3 regions of the Streptomyces sp. ADI95-16 genome follow, and region 2 is predicted to be linked to each of the others. Evidence: riboswitches for the same ligand, from Rfam matches in the RefSeq annotation. Region 2 holds a riboswitch; each other region holds the start of a gene.

What was found. Region 2 has a riboswitch for cyclic di-AMP ahead of EES41_RS15270 (transglycosylase family protein). Riboswitches for the same ligand answer to the same signal wherever they lie in the genome.
Positions count from the first base shown of each region.
Region 1: linked by a shared signal. The riboswitch ahead of EES41_RS29445 (M23 family metallopeptidase) and the one ahead of EES41_RS15270 (transglycosylase family protein) in region 2 are both predicted to bind cyclic di-AMP.
Region 3: linked by a shared signal. The riboswitch ahead of EES41_RS27095 (M23 family metallopeptidase) and the one ahead of EES41_RS15270 (transglycosylase family protein) in region 2 are both predicted to bind cyclic di-AMP.

Region 1 covers NZ_CP033581.1:6,595,595-6,601,275, forward strand. The annotation lists gene EES41_RS29440 (tyrosine-protein phosphatase) at 1-745, opposite strand, end outside; cyclic di-AMP (ydaO/yuaA leader) riboswitch at 1,024-1,230, shown strand; gene EES41_RS29445 (M23 family metallopeptidase) at 1,235-2,224, shown strand; gene EES41_RS29450 (SGNH/GDSL hydrolase family protein) at 2,391-3,176, shown strand; gene EES41_RS29455 (MBL fold metallo-hydrolase) at 3,384-4,586, shown strand; gene EES41_RS29460 (GNAT family N-acetyltransferase) at 4,696-5,151, opposite strand; gene EES41_RS29465 (sensor histidine kinase KdpD) at 5,506-5,681, shown strand, end outside.
Region 2 covers NZ_CP033581.1:3,485,524-3,491,204, forward strand. The annotation lists gene eno (phosphopyruvate hydratase) at 48-1,334, opposite strand; gene EES41_RS15270 (transglycosylase family protein) at 1,608-2,348, opposite strand; cyclic di-AMP (ydaO/yuaA leader) riboswitch at 2,351-2,518, opposite strand; gene EES41_RS15275 (transglycosylase family protein) at 2,795-3,889, opposite strand; gene EES41_RS15280 (cytochrome P450) at 3,992-5,266, opposite strand; gene EES41_RS15285 (globin domain-containing protein) at 5,415-5,681, shown strand, end outside.
Region 3 covers NZ_CP033581.1:6,044,628-6,050,308, reverse strand. The annotation lists partial or broken gene EES41_RS27110 (GNAT family N-acetyltransferase) at 1-1,490, opposite strand, end outside; gene EES41_RS27105 (HPr family phosphocarrier protein) at 1,676-1,957, shown strand; gene EES41_RS27100 (GntR family transcriptional regulator) at 2,211-2,876, opposite strand; gene EES41_RS27095 (M23 family metallopeptidase) at 3,042-3,836, opposite strand; cyclic di-AMP (ydaO/yuaA leader) riboswitch at 3,849-4,008, opposite strand; gene EES41_RS27090 (pitrilysin family protein) at 4,204-5,571, opposite strand; gene EES41_RS27085 (pitrilysin family protein) at 5,592-5,681, opposite strand, start outside.

The DNA.
Region 1 (5,681 bases), 3.1 Mb from region 2:
CCAGATAGCGGTCCACCCCGCCCCAGGTCGCCTCGATGGCCTCGAAGGCCGCCGTCAGGTACTCCGCGCGGGCGTCGAAGAGGGGCGCGAGCAGCTCCGCCACCTCGGGGGAGCGGGTTCCCTCCGGCTCCCCGCCGCGGCGCATCCGGTAGCGGCGGTGCGGGGCGTTGGACTCCAGGTAGTCCGCCACGATCGCCGCGCGCTCGACTCCGAGCGCGAGCAGGGTGACCGCGATCGACAGGCCGGCCCGGTCCTTGCCGGCCGCGCAGTGCATCAGCGCCGGGACGCTGTCCTCGGCGAGGGCGTGCAGGACCCGGGCGTGCTCGGCGGTGCGCTCGGTGATGATGGCGCGGTACGCGTTCGCCATCCGGGCCGCGGCCCTGCCCTCGCCCAGGATGCCGCGGAGCTGGTCGAGATCGCCCTCCCGGACCATCGTCCAGAACTCCCCGCCGTCCGCCGGATCCGACAGCGGGAGGTTGACGTTGCGGACTCCGGGCAGCTCCACGTCGTGGCCGTCGAGGGCCTGGTCGGCGGCGTTGCGGAAGTCGAAGACGGTGTGCAGGCCGAGCGACGCGAGGAACTCCGCGTCGGTTTCGGTGGCATGTGCGAGATGTCCGCTTCGGAACAGTCGTCCCGACCTGACCTTCCGCCCGTCCGTGGTCGGCAGGCCGCCGACATCACGGAAATTGCGCACTCCGGACAGTTCCGGCTCCATGGCCGGGGCGTCGGGTATCTGCTGGGTCACGGGAACTCCTCCGCGTCGTCGTGCGGTGTCCGAATTACACTACTTGGCGCCAACTTGCCATATCCGGAGGCCAGATCGGATCCGTCCCCGTGAGCCAGATCATACGGTGACCGTGAGTGCCTGATCGCCCAGGCCGAATTCCCTTGCCAGGGCGGTTGTTGAGGGTCCGGAATGGACAGAGGGTGACCGGAATTCCGCTGATCCCTCATACCTGCGATTGCGTCAGGGAATTCGTGGCTTGTTCCCCGTGGCGCGGCTGGATTACCTTCGCGATCGATCCGGGTGGACCGCCGAATCCTGCCGCCGCCCGGGAACCGCACCCGACTACCATCGCGCGCGGCAGGAGCGGGGGAACCAGGTAAGCCGCTGTTCCGGATCCACGTCCGGGACGGCTCGGGGTGAAGCCGTACATGCGCTGTTCATGTACGGCCGGACATCTCCAGTCCGAATCCGACAGCTCACCTCGCAGGCGACGGAGAGGAAATCGCCATGCCCGGAAAGGGTAAGCACCGCCGCCCCAAGTCCAGTTCGATATCGCGCGGGTTCGCCGCCGCGGGTACCGGCGGCGCCGCCCTCGCCCTGCCGCTGCTGGGCGCCACCGGCGCCTCCGCGGCCGGTGCCCCGGCCGCCGCGCCCGCCGCGGCTCCGGTACAGGCGCCCGTCACCACCGCCGCCGCGCCGCAGGTCCGGGCCGCGGCCCCGCAGGCCGCCGAGACCGCGCCGGCCGTCTACACCGTCGCGTCGGGCGACTACCTCTCGAAGATCGCCGCCGAGCGTCAGCTGGACGGCGGCTGGGAGCGGCTCTACGAGGACAACCGCGAGGCCGTCGGCGCCAACCCCTCCCTGATCCACCCGGGTCTGAAGCTGACCCTGGGCGCGAAGGGCGCCGCTGCGGAGTCGGCCCCGGCCCCGCAGCGCGCGCAGAAGCCGGCCGGGCAGTCCGCCGCCGGGCAGTCCGCGGAGCAGCCGGCCCAGCGGTCGGCGCCGGCCCCGAAGGCCAAGCCGAAGACCGCGCCCGCCGCGCCCGCCGAGAAGCAGCAGAGCGCGGGCGCCTCCACCACCGCCGGCAAGACGGCCGCCTTCGTGGCCCCCGTCGGCGGCGGCATCTCCACCCAGTACAAGACCCCCGGCGCCATGTGGTCCTCCGGCTACCACACCGGTGCCGACTTCATCGCGAGCTCCGGCACCACCGTCCGCGCCGTCGGCGCCGGCACCGTGGTCTCCGCCGGCTGGGCCGGCTCGTACGGCAACGAGGTCGTCATCCGGCACGCGGACGGCAAGTACTCCCAGTACGGCCACCTCTCGCAGCTGTCCGTCTCGGTCGGCCAGAGCGTCACCCCCGGCCAGACCATCGGGCTCTCCGGCTCCACCGGCAACTCGACCGGCCCGCACCTGCACTTCGAGATCCGCACCGGCCCGTCCTACGGCTCGGACATCGACCCGATCGCCTACCTCCGCTCCAAGGGCGTGAGCATCTGACGGCGGCCGCCGTCGGGAGAGGTACGACAGGCACGTGAGGCCGGGGCCCGAGGGGGGTCCCGGCCTCGCGCCGTTATTCCGACCTGACCGGGTGGTATAAATCACGGACCGTCAACCCCTGCCTACGGTGGCGTAGGTCACGCACCGGGGTGAAAGATGTGCTCTCGTGGCAGCGACGACGACGACACTCAAGACCATCGGCTCGTACGCGGCGATCGGGGACAGCTTCACCGAGGGCGTGGGGGACCCGGGACCCGGGGACAGTTTTCTCGGCTGGGCGGACCGGCTGGCCGTACTCCTGGCCGACCAGCGGGAGGAGCACACCTTCGGCTACGCGAACCTGGCCGTACGCGGGCGGCTCCTGGACCAGATCGTGGAGGAGCAGGTGCCGCGGGCCAAGGAGCTCGCGCCCGACCTGGTGACCTTCTGCGCGGGCGGCAACGACATCATCCGGCCCGGCAGCGACCCCGACGACGTCGCGGAACGCTTCGAGGCGGCGGTCGCCGACCTCGCAGGCGCCGTCGGACAGGTCATGATCACCACCGGCTTCGACACCCGGGGCGTGCCGGTCCTCAAGCACATCCGGGGCAAGGTGGCCACCTACAGCGCGCACGTCCGCGCCATCGCCGACCGGTACGACTGCCCGGTGCTCGACCTCTGGTCGCTGAAGTCCGTACAGGACCGGCGGGCCTGGGACGCCGACCGGCTGCACCTGTCGCCCGAGGGGCACACCCGGGTGGCGCTGCGCGCCGCGCAGGTGCTCGGCCTGGAGGTGCCCGCCGATCCCGACCAGCCGTGGCCGCCGCTGCGGCCGCGCGGGTCGGTGGACGTGACCCGGGACAACATCCAGTGGGCGCGCGAGTACCTGGTGCCGTGGATCGGCCGGCGGCTGCGCGGGGAGTCCTCCGGGGACCACGTCGAGGCGAAGCGGCCGGACCTGCTGCCGCTGTAGGGCGCGGGGGGCCGCCGGTCGCGAGGCCGGGGGGCGGGGCGCGCGGGCGGGCGGCCGCAGCGGGGGAGCGGGCGGGGCGAAGCGGGGCTGAGGCGGGGCTGAGGTGGGGCCAGGCCGGGGCCGGGGGGCGGAATCCTTCGGGGCCGGTGCGCGTTGGAACGTCGTAGCCTGTGTGACCGTCCTGCCCCGAACCACCCTGGAGGCGCCTTGACCGGCTCCCGTCCCCTGCGTCCGCGACTGCGCGCCCTGCGGCCCGAAGCCTTCGGCGCGGACCCGTCCGGCGCGCGGATGGAGCGGATCCGCCGCTCGCCGAACTTCGCCGACGGCGTCTTCCAGAACCCCATCGGCGCCCGCACCCGGCCGTCCGGCTCCATGGCGGAGTTCGCCAAGATCTACTTCCACAAGGAGCAGCGGGTCCGGCGCAACCCGGGCGCGCCGGTCCCGGTCTATCCGACGACCCTCGCCGAACTGGCGAAGCCGCCGGTCAGCGGGCTGCGCCTGACCTGGATGGGGCACTCCAGCGTGCTCGCGGAGATCGACGGGCGCCGGGTGCTGTTCGACCCGGTGTGGGGCGAGCGGTGCTCCCCCTTCCCCTTCGCCGGTCCCAAGCGGCTGCACCCCGTGCCGGTGCCGCTGGCCTCGCTGGGCGACGTGGACGTCGTGGTGATCTCGCACGACCACTACGACCACCTCGACCTCCCGACGATCAAGGCCCTGGCCGGTACGGACACCGTCTTCGCGGTCCCGCTGGGCGTCGGCGCGCACCTGGAGCGCTGGGGGGTCCCGCCGGACCGGCTGCGCGAGCTGGACTGGAACGAGAGCACCGAGGTCGCCGGGCTGTCCCTGACGGCGACCCCGGCCCGGCACTTCTGCGGGCGGGGCCTGCGCAACCAGCAGTTCACCCTGTGGGCCTCCTGGGTGGTCGCGGGCGACTCGCACCGGATCTTCCACAGCGGAGACACCGGCTACTTCCCCGGCTTCAAGGAGATCGGCGCGGCGCACGGCCCCTTCGACGCCACGATGATCCAGATCGGCGCGTACTCGGAGTACTGGCCCGACATCCACATGACGCCGGAGGAGGGCATGCGCGCCCACCTCGACCTCCAGGGCGACATGCCGCACGGCACGATGCTGCCGATCCACTGGGGCACCTTCAACCTGGCCCCGCACCCGTGGGACGAGCCCGGCGAGGGCACCTTCGCCGCGGCCGAGAGCGCGGGGGCGGCCATCGCGCTGCCGCTGCCGGGCCAGCCCTTCGAGCCGGGCTCGGCCGACGCGCCCGCCGAGCCGTGGTGGCGGCCCTTCGTGGCGGGCGCCGTGGCCGAACCGGCTGCCGCGCGTCCCCGGCCGGTCACCGCCGAGCGCCCGCCGGCCGCGGCGCACGAGGAACCCGAGGCCGTGGGCTCGTAGCCCCGCCCTGAGGCCCCGCCGGTCCGGGCCCGGGCTCCGGCCGAGTCCGGGGCCCGGGCCCCGTGCTGCCCGGGCCCCGGACGGCGTACCGGCGCGTGCGGTGGGTGGATCAGCGGCCGGGCGCCATGTCGTAGGTGACCCACATCGTGCGCGTGGCGACCTGGTCGTACTTCGAGCGCGCGCGGTGGTTGTCGTCGGCGGTGATCCACCGCACGACGCTCCAGCCGCGCTCGGCGGCGATCTCGCGCAGCCGGGCCAGCAGCAGCTCGGCGGCGCCGGAGCCACGGCTCTCGGGGGCCACGAACAGGTCGTCGAGGTAGCAGCCGACCGCCGCGAACAGGGGACGGGCGTACGGACGGTAGTGCGCGAGGCCGATGAGCGTGCCGTCGGCGTCCTCGGCGACCAGTGCGCCCTCCTCGTGGCCGGGGTCGGTCAGCCAGGACCACACCGTCCGCGCGGCCTCCTCGCTCTGCTCCACCTCGTAGAAATCGGCGTAGCCGCGGAACAGCACGCGCCACTGGTCGAAGTCTTCCGGCCGTACCGCGCGGACCTGGATCTGGGACATGGGCGACTCCCGTGCTCGGAGAACGAAGCGTGTGCAGGAACCCGATCATGCTCGGTGCGGGCGCTCGGGCCGAGTGCCGCGGTGTCGAAACGAGGGCTTCCGGAACGCCGCGACGGACACTTGCACGGCGCCGCCGAGCGGGGGGGCGTACGCGCTCCCGGCGCATTCGGGCTGCCGTACGAGCGCTCCACCGGGAGCGGGAAGCACCCCCGCCAAGTTCCCCAACTGGCAGTCCGGGGCGGGAGTATGCGGTCTAGCGTGGGTATCCGGTGATCAACACCTGACCCCGGGGACGTGCCCCCAGCCACCGCTGGGAGGACCCCGGGATCCGGCACCCACGTACCGAGGACCCAGATGTCCGGACTCCGCACCCCCCGCCACTTCCCGTCGAAGCACGCCGCCGTAGGCCCCGGCCGGCAGATACGCCCCCAACTGGTCCGCTCCGCCGTACTGCCCACGCTCGCCGCCGGGCTCAGCGGCGCCGCCGCCGTGATCTTCACCCTCCAGCTCGGCGGCGGCGCGGGGGACCG
Region 2 (5,681 bases):
ACACGGTACGGGACCGAGTGCGGGGACGTACGGAAGCCGGGGCGTGGTTAGCCCTTGAACCGCGGGAAGGCGCTGCGGCCGGCGTACACCGCGGCGTCGTCGAGGATCTCCTCGATGCGCAGCAGCTGGTTGTACTTGGCGACGCGGTCCGAGCGGGCCGGGGCGCCGGTCTTGATCTGACCGCAGTTCACGGCGACGGCGAGGTCGGCGATGGTGACGTCCTCGGTCTCGCCGGAGCGGTGGGACATCATGCACTTGAAGCCGTTGCGCTGGGCCATCTCGACGGCGTCGAGGGTCTCGGTCAGCGAACCGATCTGGTTCACCTTCACGAGCAGGGCGTTCGCGGAGCCCTCCTCGATGCCGCGGGCCAGACGCTCCGGGTTGGTGACGAACAGGTCGTCGCCGACGATCTGGACCTTGGTGCCGAGCTTGTCGGTGAGGGTCTTCCAGCCGGCCCAGTCGTCCTCGTACAGCGGGTCCTCGATGGAGACCATCGGGTACGCGGAGACGAGCTCCTCGTAGTACTCGGTCATCTCGGCGGCCGAGCGGGACTGGCCCTCGAACTCGTACTTGCCGTCCTTGTAGAACTCGGACGCGGCGACGTCGAGCGCGAGCGCGATGTCCTTGCCCGGGACGTAGCCGGCCTGCTTGATGGCCTCGACGATGAGGTCGAGCGCGGCGCGGTTGGACTCCAGGTTCGGGGCGAAGCCGCCCTCGTCACCGAGACCGGTGGACAGGCCCTTGGTGTGCAGGACCTTCTTGAGGGTGTGGTAGACCTCGGCACCCCAGCGCAGCGCCTCGGAGAAGGACTCCGCGCCGATGGGGGCGATCATGAATTCCTGGATGTCCACGTTGGAGTCGGCGTGCGACCCACCGTTGAGGATGTTCATCATCGGAACGGGCAGCAGGTGCGCGTTCGGGCCGCCGAGGTAGCGGAACAGCGGCAGGTCCGAGGCCTCGGACGCGGCGTGCGCGACGGCCAGGGAGACGCCGAGGATGGCGTTGGCGCCGAGCGAGCCCTTGTTGTCGGTGGCGTCGAGGTCGAACATGGCCTGGTCGATCAGGCGCTGCTCGGTCGCGTCGTAGCCGACGAGCTCCGGGCCGATCTGCTCGATGACGGCCAGGACGGCCTTCTCTACGCCCTTGCCGAAGTAACGGTTGGGGTCACCGTCACGGAGCTCGATGGCCTCGAAGGCACCGGTGGAGGCACCGGACGGAACTGCAGCACGGCCGGTGCTGCCATCGTCGAGGCCCACCTCGACCTCGACCGTGGGGTTGCCTCGGGAGTCCAGGATTTCCCGGGCTACGACGACGTCGATGGACGGCACGAGCATCTCCTTCTGGGATGTGACGCTGGGTGTGCGGTGGCGTGTCAGGCCGTGGGATGGCCTTGCCGCCTAGAGCCTAACCGGCTCGGGACACTCGGCCGCCCGACTGCCCGGGTCCTGGGACGAAAAAGGGCCCGAATACCCGCCTTCCCGGACATACTCCGCTCGATCGATCGGCGTGACCGGCACGCACGACACCGCCCGGCGCGTGGGGGGATACGCGCCGGGCGGTGTGGATCGTGCGTGGTGCTGACGCCTTCTAGGCGGTTACCGGGAGGTTCAGCTGAGGTCCAGCTTCTGGCCCGGGAAGATCAGGTCGGCGTCCGAGACGACGTCGTTGTTCAGCTCGAAGAGCTTCTCCCAGCCGCCCTGGACGCCGTTCGCCTCGGCGATGGTGCCCAGGGTGTCGCCCGGCTTGACCTCGTAGGAGCCGTTGCCGGTCTTCGGGGCCTGGGGCGCCGCCGGGGCGGCCTTCTGCGCGGTCTTCGGCGCGGTCTTGACCGGGGCCGGGGCCTGGGCGCGCTCGGAGCGGGTGACCGGCGCCTCGGCGCGCTTGGTCTCCTTCTTCGGCGCGGCCTTCTGCTGCTGCTTCGCCTCGGGCTTCGGCTTCGGCTTGGCCGCCTCGGTGCCGCCGTTGTACGAGGAGCCGGACAGGCCCTTGCCGCAGACCGGCCAGGCGCCCTTGCCCTGGCCCTTGAGGACCTTCTCGGCGATCGCGATCTGCTGCGACTTGGAGGCCTTGTTGGCGGTGGAGGCGTACGCCGTGCCGCCGTAGGAGGCCCAGGTGGAGGACGAGAACTGCAGACCGCCGTAGTAGCCGTTGCCCGTGTTGATGGACCAGTTGCCGCCGGATTCACAGGAGGCGACGCGGTCCCACTCGGAGGCGGTCGCGGCGGAGGCGGATCCCACCGCCATCAGGGGCGCCGCGACGGCCACACCGGCGACGCCGGCGAGCGTGACGATGCGGACGGCCTTGGAACCGCGACGGTGCTTGCCCTTGCCCTTGCCCGAAAGCAGCATGGAGTTCTCCTCACCGACGCCTACGAGGTGAGCTGTCGGGTTCGGGCGAGTGAGTGCCCGGCCACACGTGGTGTGTGACTTAACCCCTAGCCGGTCCGTGACCGTCTCTCAACGGCCGTTCCCGGCGCCTACCTTGGTTCCCCCGCTCCTGCCTTCGGCGCTTTACGCGACGACTGTTCCCCCCGGCCGCCGGCAGGATTCGGCGATGCGGTCGAAGAGGCCCGCGGTGGCGAGCGATTCAGAAGGTAGACAGGTCTCTCCCCGATGTTCAACGAGCAACATCGGGGAGAAACGGGCCCTACTTGCGCCCTTCGCAGGGGTGTTTGCGCAGGTGAGGGCGGGGTTCACGGAACGCTGCGGACTCGACACGCCAGTTGACCCGAAGAGACGCATGTCTCACTTACAGATAACAGACATTCAGGTCTTTACGGGTGTCCGAAGTGCCGCTATTTCTTCGATAGATCCAGGTTCTGGCCGGGCTTGATCAGGTCCGCGTCCCCGCCGATGACCTGCTCGTTGGCCTGGTACAACGCGTTCCATCCGCCCTTGACGCCCTTGGCGGACGCGATGGTGGCCAGGCTGTCGCCCGCCTTGACGGTGTACGTGGGGTCCGACGCGGCGTCAGGAGCGCTCGCGTTCTCGACCGCGGCCGGGCCGCGGTGCTTTCCGGCACCCTCGCCCGCCGCGCCGGCCGCGTCGTCCGCCGTGGCGGAGGGGCTCGGGGAGGCGCCGGGGCCGGTGGTGGCGCCCGGGGTGCCCGGGGCCGCCGGGATCGTGGGGTTGCCCGGGTTCGTCGAGCCGGCCGGGGCGCTCGGCGACACGCTCGGGTCGGTCGGGGTCGTCGGGGACGTCGGCGTCCCCGGCGTGGTCGGGTTGCCCGGGGTCGTGGGCGAGGCGGGGTCGGTCGTCGAGCCGCCCGGCGTCGTGGGGGCCGACGGAGTCGTCGACGGCAGGTCCGGGTCGGGCATGACGGGCAGTCCGAGCGAGGGGCCCTGCGGGATGTCGGGGAGCCCGAAGGTGGGCGAACCGGCCGGGGCGGGGGTCTGCGTCGGCGCGCCGTAGTCCTTGGCCTGAGTGGAGCCCTGGACGGGCACCGAGCTGTCCGGGCGGGACGGGCTCGGGGCGACCGAGCCGGCGTTGCCGGGGTTCACGTCCGCCGACGGGCCGTCCTTGGTCAGCCCGGCCGGGCTCGCGCACAGCGGCCACGCCTCGGGGCCCTGGGAGGCCAGCACCCGCTCGGCGACGGCGATCTGCTGCGAGCGGCTCGCGAGGTCGGCGCGCTCGGCGTAGGACAGGCCGCCCGCGTTCTTCCACTCCTCCTGGCTGAACTGGAGTCCGCCATAGGCGCCGGTGCCGGCGTTCGCGCTCCAGCTCCCGCCGCTCTCGCACTCGGCGACCTGGTCCCAAGTGGAGGCGTCCGCAGCGCTCGCATTGGTCGCCGCGAGCAGCGGCAGGGCCAGCGCGGAGCCTGTGACTCCGGCGGTGACGACTATGGCGGGCACCTGGCGGGGGCGTCTGTGGCGGCCGTTCCCGGAACGCATGAGCTGCACCTTTCGCATAACGGCGGGGTAACGGCAGAACCTAGCTGCGTTAGCACGCTCGTGACAACTCCGGCCCGGGACTGACTTCTGGTCAGGGGACGTTCAGGTGTTTCGGGGTGTGAACCGGACGGGAAGCGTGCGCAGGCCACGCATGATCAACCCCCCGCGCCAGCGCAGCTCCTGAGGCGGAATGGCAAGTTCCAGGTCAGGCAGACGCGTCAGCAAAGTCGCAAGCGCGGTCTGTCCTTCGAGTCGCGCGAGCGGAGCGCCCAGGCAGTAGTGGATCCCGTGCCCGTATCCGAGGTGCTGGTTGTCGGTGCGGGAGAGGTCGAGGGTGTCCGGGTCGGCGAAGCGGTCGGGGTCGCGGTCGGCGGCCGCGAGGACCACCAGGACCGGGTCGCCCGCCGCGACCTCCTGTCCGCCCAGGGTCAGCGGCTCGGTGGCGAACCGCCAGGTCGCCAGCTCCACCGGCCCGTCGTAGCGCAGGAGTTCCTCGATCCCGGTGGCCAGCAGGGCGCTCTCGCCGGCGGCGAGGGAGGCCTGGAGGAGCGCGCGCTGGTCCGGGTTCATGAAGAGGGAGTGGACGCCGTTGCCGATGAGGTTGACCGTCGTCTCGAACCCGGCGAACAGCAGGATGAAGGCCATGGCCGTGGCCTCGGTCTCCGTCAGATGGTCTCCGTGGTCACTTGCCCGGATCAGATCGGAGATGAGGTCATTGCCCAGATCATCCCGTTTGCGGTGGATGAGTTCCCCGAGATAGGTCCGCATCTGCTTCACGGAACGGGCGACTCCGCCGCGCGGACCGCCGCCGTGCCGGATCATCATCCCGGCCCAGTCGCGGAAGTCGTCCTGGTCCTCGCGCGGTACGCCGAGCATCTCGCAGATGGCGTAGATGGGGAGCGGGAAGGCGAACTCGTGGATGAGGTCCGCCTCGCCCTTCGCCGCGAACCCGTCGATGAGGTGGTCGGTCAGCTCCTGCACCCGCGGGGTGAACTCCGCCACCCGGCGCGGGGTGAACGCCTTCGACACCAGCCGCCGCAGCCGGGTGTGGTCCGGCGGGTCGATGTTGAGCAGGTGCGTCATCAGCTCCGCCTTGCGCTCCCCCGGGATCCCGGTCTTGCCCTTGGCGTGCGCCGGCTCCGCGTGGTGCGCCGGGTTCTTGCTCAGCCGCTGGTCGGCGAGGGCCTGGCGGGCATCGGCGTACCGGGTCACGAGCCAGGCCTCGACCCCGCTGGGGAGCCTGGTGCGGTGCACCGGGGAGTGCTCGCGCAGCCAGGCGTAGGCCGGGTAGGGGTCGGTCGCGAACTCCCAGTCGAAGAGGGTCGGGCCCTGGGGGGCCGGGGCGTCTGAAGGGGTTCCGGGGGTCTGCTCATCCACCCGGAGACGGTATCCCGGCCGCCGCCCGCCATCCCATATAGGTGGATCGTCGCGGCTGTCCGTAGATCCGCCATCACTTGACCTCGCGGAGTCCGGCCTTCCTACTTTCGGATTTGTGGATGTGAGGATCTTGAAAAGCAGCTTCGCGGTGGTGGAGAGACGGGCCGAGCACGCGGTCAAGTTCTTCTACTCCCACCTCTTCTGGCACAACCCCGGGATCCGCGCCCTCTTCCCGGCCTCCGCGCAGGAGATGGAACGCCAGCGGGACCGGCTGTTCGCCGCGCTCACCCACGTCATCGCCCACCTCGACGACGAGACCCTCCTCCCCTATCTCCGCGAGCTCGGCCGCGACCACCGCAAGTTCCTCGCCGGGCCCGAGCACTACGCGGCCGTCGGCGCCAGCCTGCTGGCCGCC
Region 3 (5,681 bases), 2.6 Mb from region 2:
AGCGGCTGCCCGGCGAGCAGCAGGCCGACGTCGACCAGCTCCGTGACCGTGTCGACCCGGATGACGCCCGCCTGCCGGAGCAGCGCCGAGACGGTGTCGTCGGACAGCCGGGTCCCCGGCACGACGTGCCCGGCCGGGGTGTGGCGGCCGCCCTTCGCGACCACGACCGGCTTCACGGCCGCCGTGCGGCGGGCGAGCCGGCTGAACTTCCGCGGGTTGCCGAGGGTTTCGAGGTACAGCAGGGCGACGTCCGTGGCCTCGTCCTCGTACCAGTACTGGAGGATGTCGTTCCCGGAGACGTCCGCCCGGTTGCCCGCGGAGACGAACGAGGACAGCCCCGCGCCGCGCCGGACCAGCGCGGAGAGCAGTGCGATGCCGATCGCGCCGGACTGGGTGAACAGCCCGATCCGGCCGCGGGCCGGCGCCGGGGCGGGGGCCAGTGAGGCGTTCAGCTCCACGTCGGGGGCCGTGTTGATCACCCCGAAGGCGTTGGGGCCGATCAGCCGCATCCCGTACGAGCGCACCTGGCGCAGCAGTTCGCGCTGCCGGGCCGCGCCCTGCGGCCCGCTCTCCCCGTATCCGGCGGAGAGGACGACGAGGCCCTGCACCCCGTGGTCGCCGCAGGCCGCGACGGCCTCGGGAACCCGCTCGGCGGGGACGGCGATCACCGCGAGGTCGACCGGGGCCCCGATGTCCGCGACCGCGCGGTAGGCCCGTACGCCGTCCAGCAGATCGGTGGAGGCCGCCTCGTTGACGGCGTAGAGGTGCCCGTGGAAGCCGCTGTCGCGCAGGTTGCGCAGCACGGACGCGCCGACGCCGCCGCCGGAGCGGCTGACTCCGACGACGGCGACCGAGCCGGGGGCGAGCAGCCGCTGCACGGAGCGGGCCTCGGCGCGCTGTTCGCGGGCGCGCTGGACGGCGAGGGACTCGGCGGTGGGTTCGAGGTCGAGGGTGAGGTGGACGGAGCCGTCCTCGAAGCTGCGCTTCTGCTGGTAGCCGGCGTCGGTGAAGACTTTGATCATCTTGGTGTTGGCGGGCAGCACCTCGGCGGCGAACCCGCGGATGCCCCGCTCGCGTGCGACCGCGCCGATGTGTTCGAGCAGGGCGGAGGCCACGCCGCGGCCCTGGTGGGCGTCCTGGACGAGGAAGGCGACCTCGGCCTCGTCGGCGGGCGCGGAGGCCGGGCGGCCGGTGGCGTCGATCCGGTCGTAGCGGACGGTGCCGATGAACTCGCCGCCGATGGTCGCCGCGAGGCCGACGCGGTCCACGTAGTCGTGGTGCGTGAAGCGGTGCACGTCGCGGGCGGACAGCCGGGGGTACGGGGCGAAGAACCGGTAGTACTTCGACTCGTCGGAGACCTGTTCGTAGAAGCTGACGAGCCGGTCCGCGTCCTCGGTGGTGATCGGCCGGATCCGGGCGGTGCCGCCGTCGCGCAGCACGACGTCGGCTTCCCAGTGGGCCGGGTACGCGGGGGCCGACTCGGTCGTCATGGGGGCCACCTTAAGGCCAGGGCGGGCCGGACAGCGCCCGCGCGGCGCATACGACAAGCGGGGTCAAATCAGTGCAAGCTGGGGAAGGTCGAACCGCTGCGGATTATGACCGAAGGCCGGTCGAAGCATTCCGGGTGCCGTGAGAGACTGGTCTAGACAACCGTAAGAACCTGAAGGGCATCACCATGGCAGAGCGCCGCGTCAACGTCGGGTGGGCCGAGGGCCTGCACGCTCGTCCCGCCTCGATCTTCGTCCGCGCGACGACCGCTTCCGGCGTCCCGGTGACCATCGCGAAGGCGGGCGGCGACCCCGTCAACGCCGCCTCCATGCTGGCGGTCCTGGGCCTGGGCGCCCAGGGCGGCGAGGAGATCGTCCTCGCCTCCGACGCCGAGGGTGCCGAGGCCGCGCTGGACCGGCTCGCGAAGCTGGTCGCCGAGGGCCTGGACGAGCTCCCGGAGACCGTCTGACCCTTCGGGTTCGACCCTCGGGTCCGACCCTCGCCCGTACGCGAACGAGCCGTGGCCCCGGAACACCGGGGACCACGGCTCACGCGTTTTCGGACACCGGCCGCCGCATTCGCGGCGCGCAGCCCCTTCGCGAATTCGATATTCCAAGCAGCCCAAGCGGCCGGAATCAGACCCGCCTGCCCCGCGAATATCCGCCACCGCGCAATATCGCGCGCCGATATCGGCCCCGTCCGGCCTTTGTATACGGCTCTTGTTAATGGGGGCCGCTCGACATGTTTACGGCAGGTTGCGAAGTCCTCACCCGGAGCCGGTGCGTCCCCGCCGCCCGGTCCGCGTGGATCGCGGTGAGCGCCCGCGCCCGCTCGGCGTCGCCCCGGGCCACCGCGTCCACGATCGCGCCGCGCTCCGCCCAGGACTCGGCGGGCCGCTCCGGGGCCTCCACCGCGTACATCCAGGCCACCTTGTGCCGCATCTGCGTCAGCAGCGCGATCAGCCCCGGACTGCCCGAGGCCTGGGCGAGCGTCTCGTGGAACCAGCCGCCCAGGGCCCGCAGATCCTCCCCCTGGCCCCTCCTGGCCCGCTCCTGCCCCAGCCTGACCAGCCCGCGCAGCACCTTCAGGTGCGCCTCCGTGCGCCGGCGGGCGGCCCGGGCGGCGGCGAGGGGCTCCAGCAGCATCCGTACCTCAAGGAGGTCCGCGGCCTCCTGCTCGGTCGGCTCGGCCACGCAGGCGCCGGCGTGCCGCCGGGTGGTGACGAACCCCTCGGACTCCAGGGTCCGCAGCGCCTCGCGCACGGGGACGCGCGAGACCCCGTACCGCCGGGCCAGCACCTCCTCGGTCAGCCTGCTGCCCGGCCCGAAGACCCCGGAGACGATGTCGTCGCGGATCGCCGTGCACACCGCGCGCGCAGGAATACGCAAAACCGAACCTCCGCCTCATTCCGACTACCGTGCTGCGACTCTATTGCAACACACGATAATTTCCGAGTACGGCCGGATATTCGAAATATTTGCCATAAAAAAGAGGAAGACCCCGGCTCGATGAGCCGGGGTCTTCCTCGAAGCGGTGCGAAACGCGGCGCCTGGTCAGACGTTGACGCCGTGCGAGCGCAGGTACGCCACCGGGTCGATGTCCGAGCCGTACTGGGGGCCGGTGCGGGCCTCGAAGTGCAGGTGCGGGCCGCTGGAGTTGCCGGTGGAGCCCGACAGGCCGATCTGCTGGCCCGCGGTGACCTGCTGGCCGACCGAGACGCCCAGCGAGGACATGTGGCCGTACTGGGTGTAGGTGCCGTCGTTGTGCTTGATGACGACGTTGTTGCCGTACGCGCCGCCGTTGCCCGACTCGACGACGGTGCCCGCGCCGACCGCGTGCACCGTGGTGCCGGAGGCCGCGTGGAAGTCGATGCCCGTATGGCTGCCGGAGGACCACATGCCGCCGCCCGCGTGCCACTGGGTGCTGACGTACGAGTCCTCGACGGGGGCGACGAAGGTGTTGAGGCGCTTGCGCTCCTCCTCGCGGGCCGCGCGCTCCGCGGCGTCGCGCTCGGCCTTCGCCTTGGCCTCGGCCACGCGCTTGGCCTCCGCGGCCTGCTGCTTGGCGTCGGCTTCGGCCTGCGCCTTGACGGCGGCGACCTCGGCGGCGCGCTCCTGGGAGTCGGCCTGGGCCTGGATCTCGCCCTGGAGGTCCTCGGCGACGACCACGGCGTTCAGGCCGGTGTCCTCCATGGAGAGGGCCTTGCCGTCCGCGGCGAACGCGGGGGCGGCGATGGAGCCGACGACACCGGTGGTGGCGAGGGCTGCTATGCCGGCGTAGCCGGCGGTCTTGCGGCTCAGACGGCTGGAACCACGGTGCTTGCCGGCGGCACGACTGCCAAACGCCATGAAGGGGCTGATCCTTTCCTTCCCTCTCGCCTACCGGGTTAGCTGACGGGTTCGGAGCAGGAAGGTCTCCTACGGGCCCCCTCTGACGAGGCGGTCCGATTCACCCCAGGGACGCATGTGGGTCCCCGGCTCCCCAGGCTCGCGCCTGACGGGGACTCGGCGATCGCTGTCCGGTGCCGCGGATGCGGCGGTTACAACTGACGAACAGCACGCCTGACGCTAGGCGGATCATCAGTCAATCGCCAAACAGACTCGCGCTTTTGTTGCGTACGCCACACCACATACACGCAACCTCAGCGCTAAACAGACATAAGGGGCCCCGGCGGACAAGCCGCCGAGACCCCTTGGGAACCGCTTCCGGATCCGTCTAGTTGGTGACCACCGTGACGTCACCGATCCCGAGGGCCCGCACCGGTCCCTCGATCTCGGCGGCGTCGCCCACCAGCACCGTTACCAGCCGGTCCACCGGGAACGCGTTGACGACGGCCGAAGTCGCCTCCACGGTGCCGGTGTCGGCGAGCTGCGCGTACAGGTGCGCCTGGTAGTCGTCCGGCAGCTCCTGCTCGACCTGGTCGGCGAGCGTGCCCGCGACGGAGGCCGCGGTCTCGAACTTCAGCGGGGCCACGCCCACCAAGTTCTGCACCGCCACGTCCCGTTCGGCATCGGTCAGGCCGCCCTCGGCGAGGGTGCGCAGCACCTTCCAGAGGTCGTCCAGCGCCGGGCCGGTGTTCGGCGTGTCCACCGAACCGCTGATGGCGAGCATCGAGGCGCCCTTGCCGTCGGCCGTGGAGCGCAGCACCTGGCCGAAGGCGCGTACGCCGTACGTGTACCCCTTCTCCTCGCGCAGGACCTTGTCCAGACGGGAGGTCAGGGTGCCGCCGAGGCAGTACGTGCCGAGCACCTGGGCCGCCCAGACGCGGTCGTGCCGGTCGGCGCCGGTACGGCCGATCAGCAGCTGCGTCTGGACCGCGCCGGGCCGGTCCACGATGACCACGCGGCCGGTGTCGTCGGCGGTGACCGGCGGAACCGGTCGCGGCTCCGCGAAGTCGCCGGTCCAGGTGCCCAGGGTCTCCGCGAGGACGGCGTCGAGGTCGATGCCGGTCAGGTCGCCGACGACCACCGCGGTGGCGGTGGCGGGGCGTACGTGGGCCTCGTAGAAGGCGCGCACGGCCGCGGAGTCGATACGGGCGACCGTCTCCTCCGTGCCCTGGCGCGGGCGGGACATCCGCAGGCCGGCCGGGAACAGCTCCTGGGAGAGCTGCTTGGCGGCGCGGCGCTGCGGGTTGGCCAGCTCGTGCGGGATCTCGTCGAGCCGGTTGCGCACCAGCCGGCCGACCTCGCTGTCCGCGAAGGCGGGCGCGCGCAGCGCCTCGGAGAGCAGGCCGAGGGCCTTGGCCAGGCGGGAGGCCGGCACCTCCAGGGAGACCCGGATGCCCGGGTGGTCGGCGTGCGCGTCGAGGGTGGCGCCGCAGCGCTCCAGCTCGGCAGCGAACTCCTCGGCGGAGTGCTTGTCGGTGCCTTCGGACAGGGCGCGGGCCATGATGGTGGCCACCCCGTCCAGGCCCTCGGGCTCGGCGTCCAGCGGGGCCGCGAGGTTGATCTCGACGGCGATGACCTGCTGGCCCGGGCGGTGGCAGCGCAGCAGGGTCAGGCCGTTGGGGAGCGCGCCGCGCTCGGGGGCCGGGAAGGCCCACGGCCGGGCCTCGCCGGCCTCGGGGCGCGGGTGGAAGGTCATCGTGACGGCTGCGGTGTCGCTCACTGCTCCGCCCCCTCGTTCTCGGAGTGCTCGGTGTGCTCGGCGTCGTCGGCGTCGGTGTCCGGGCCCGTGAGCGGCTCGTACACCAG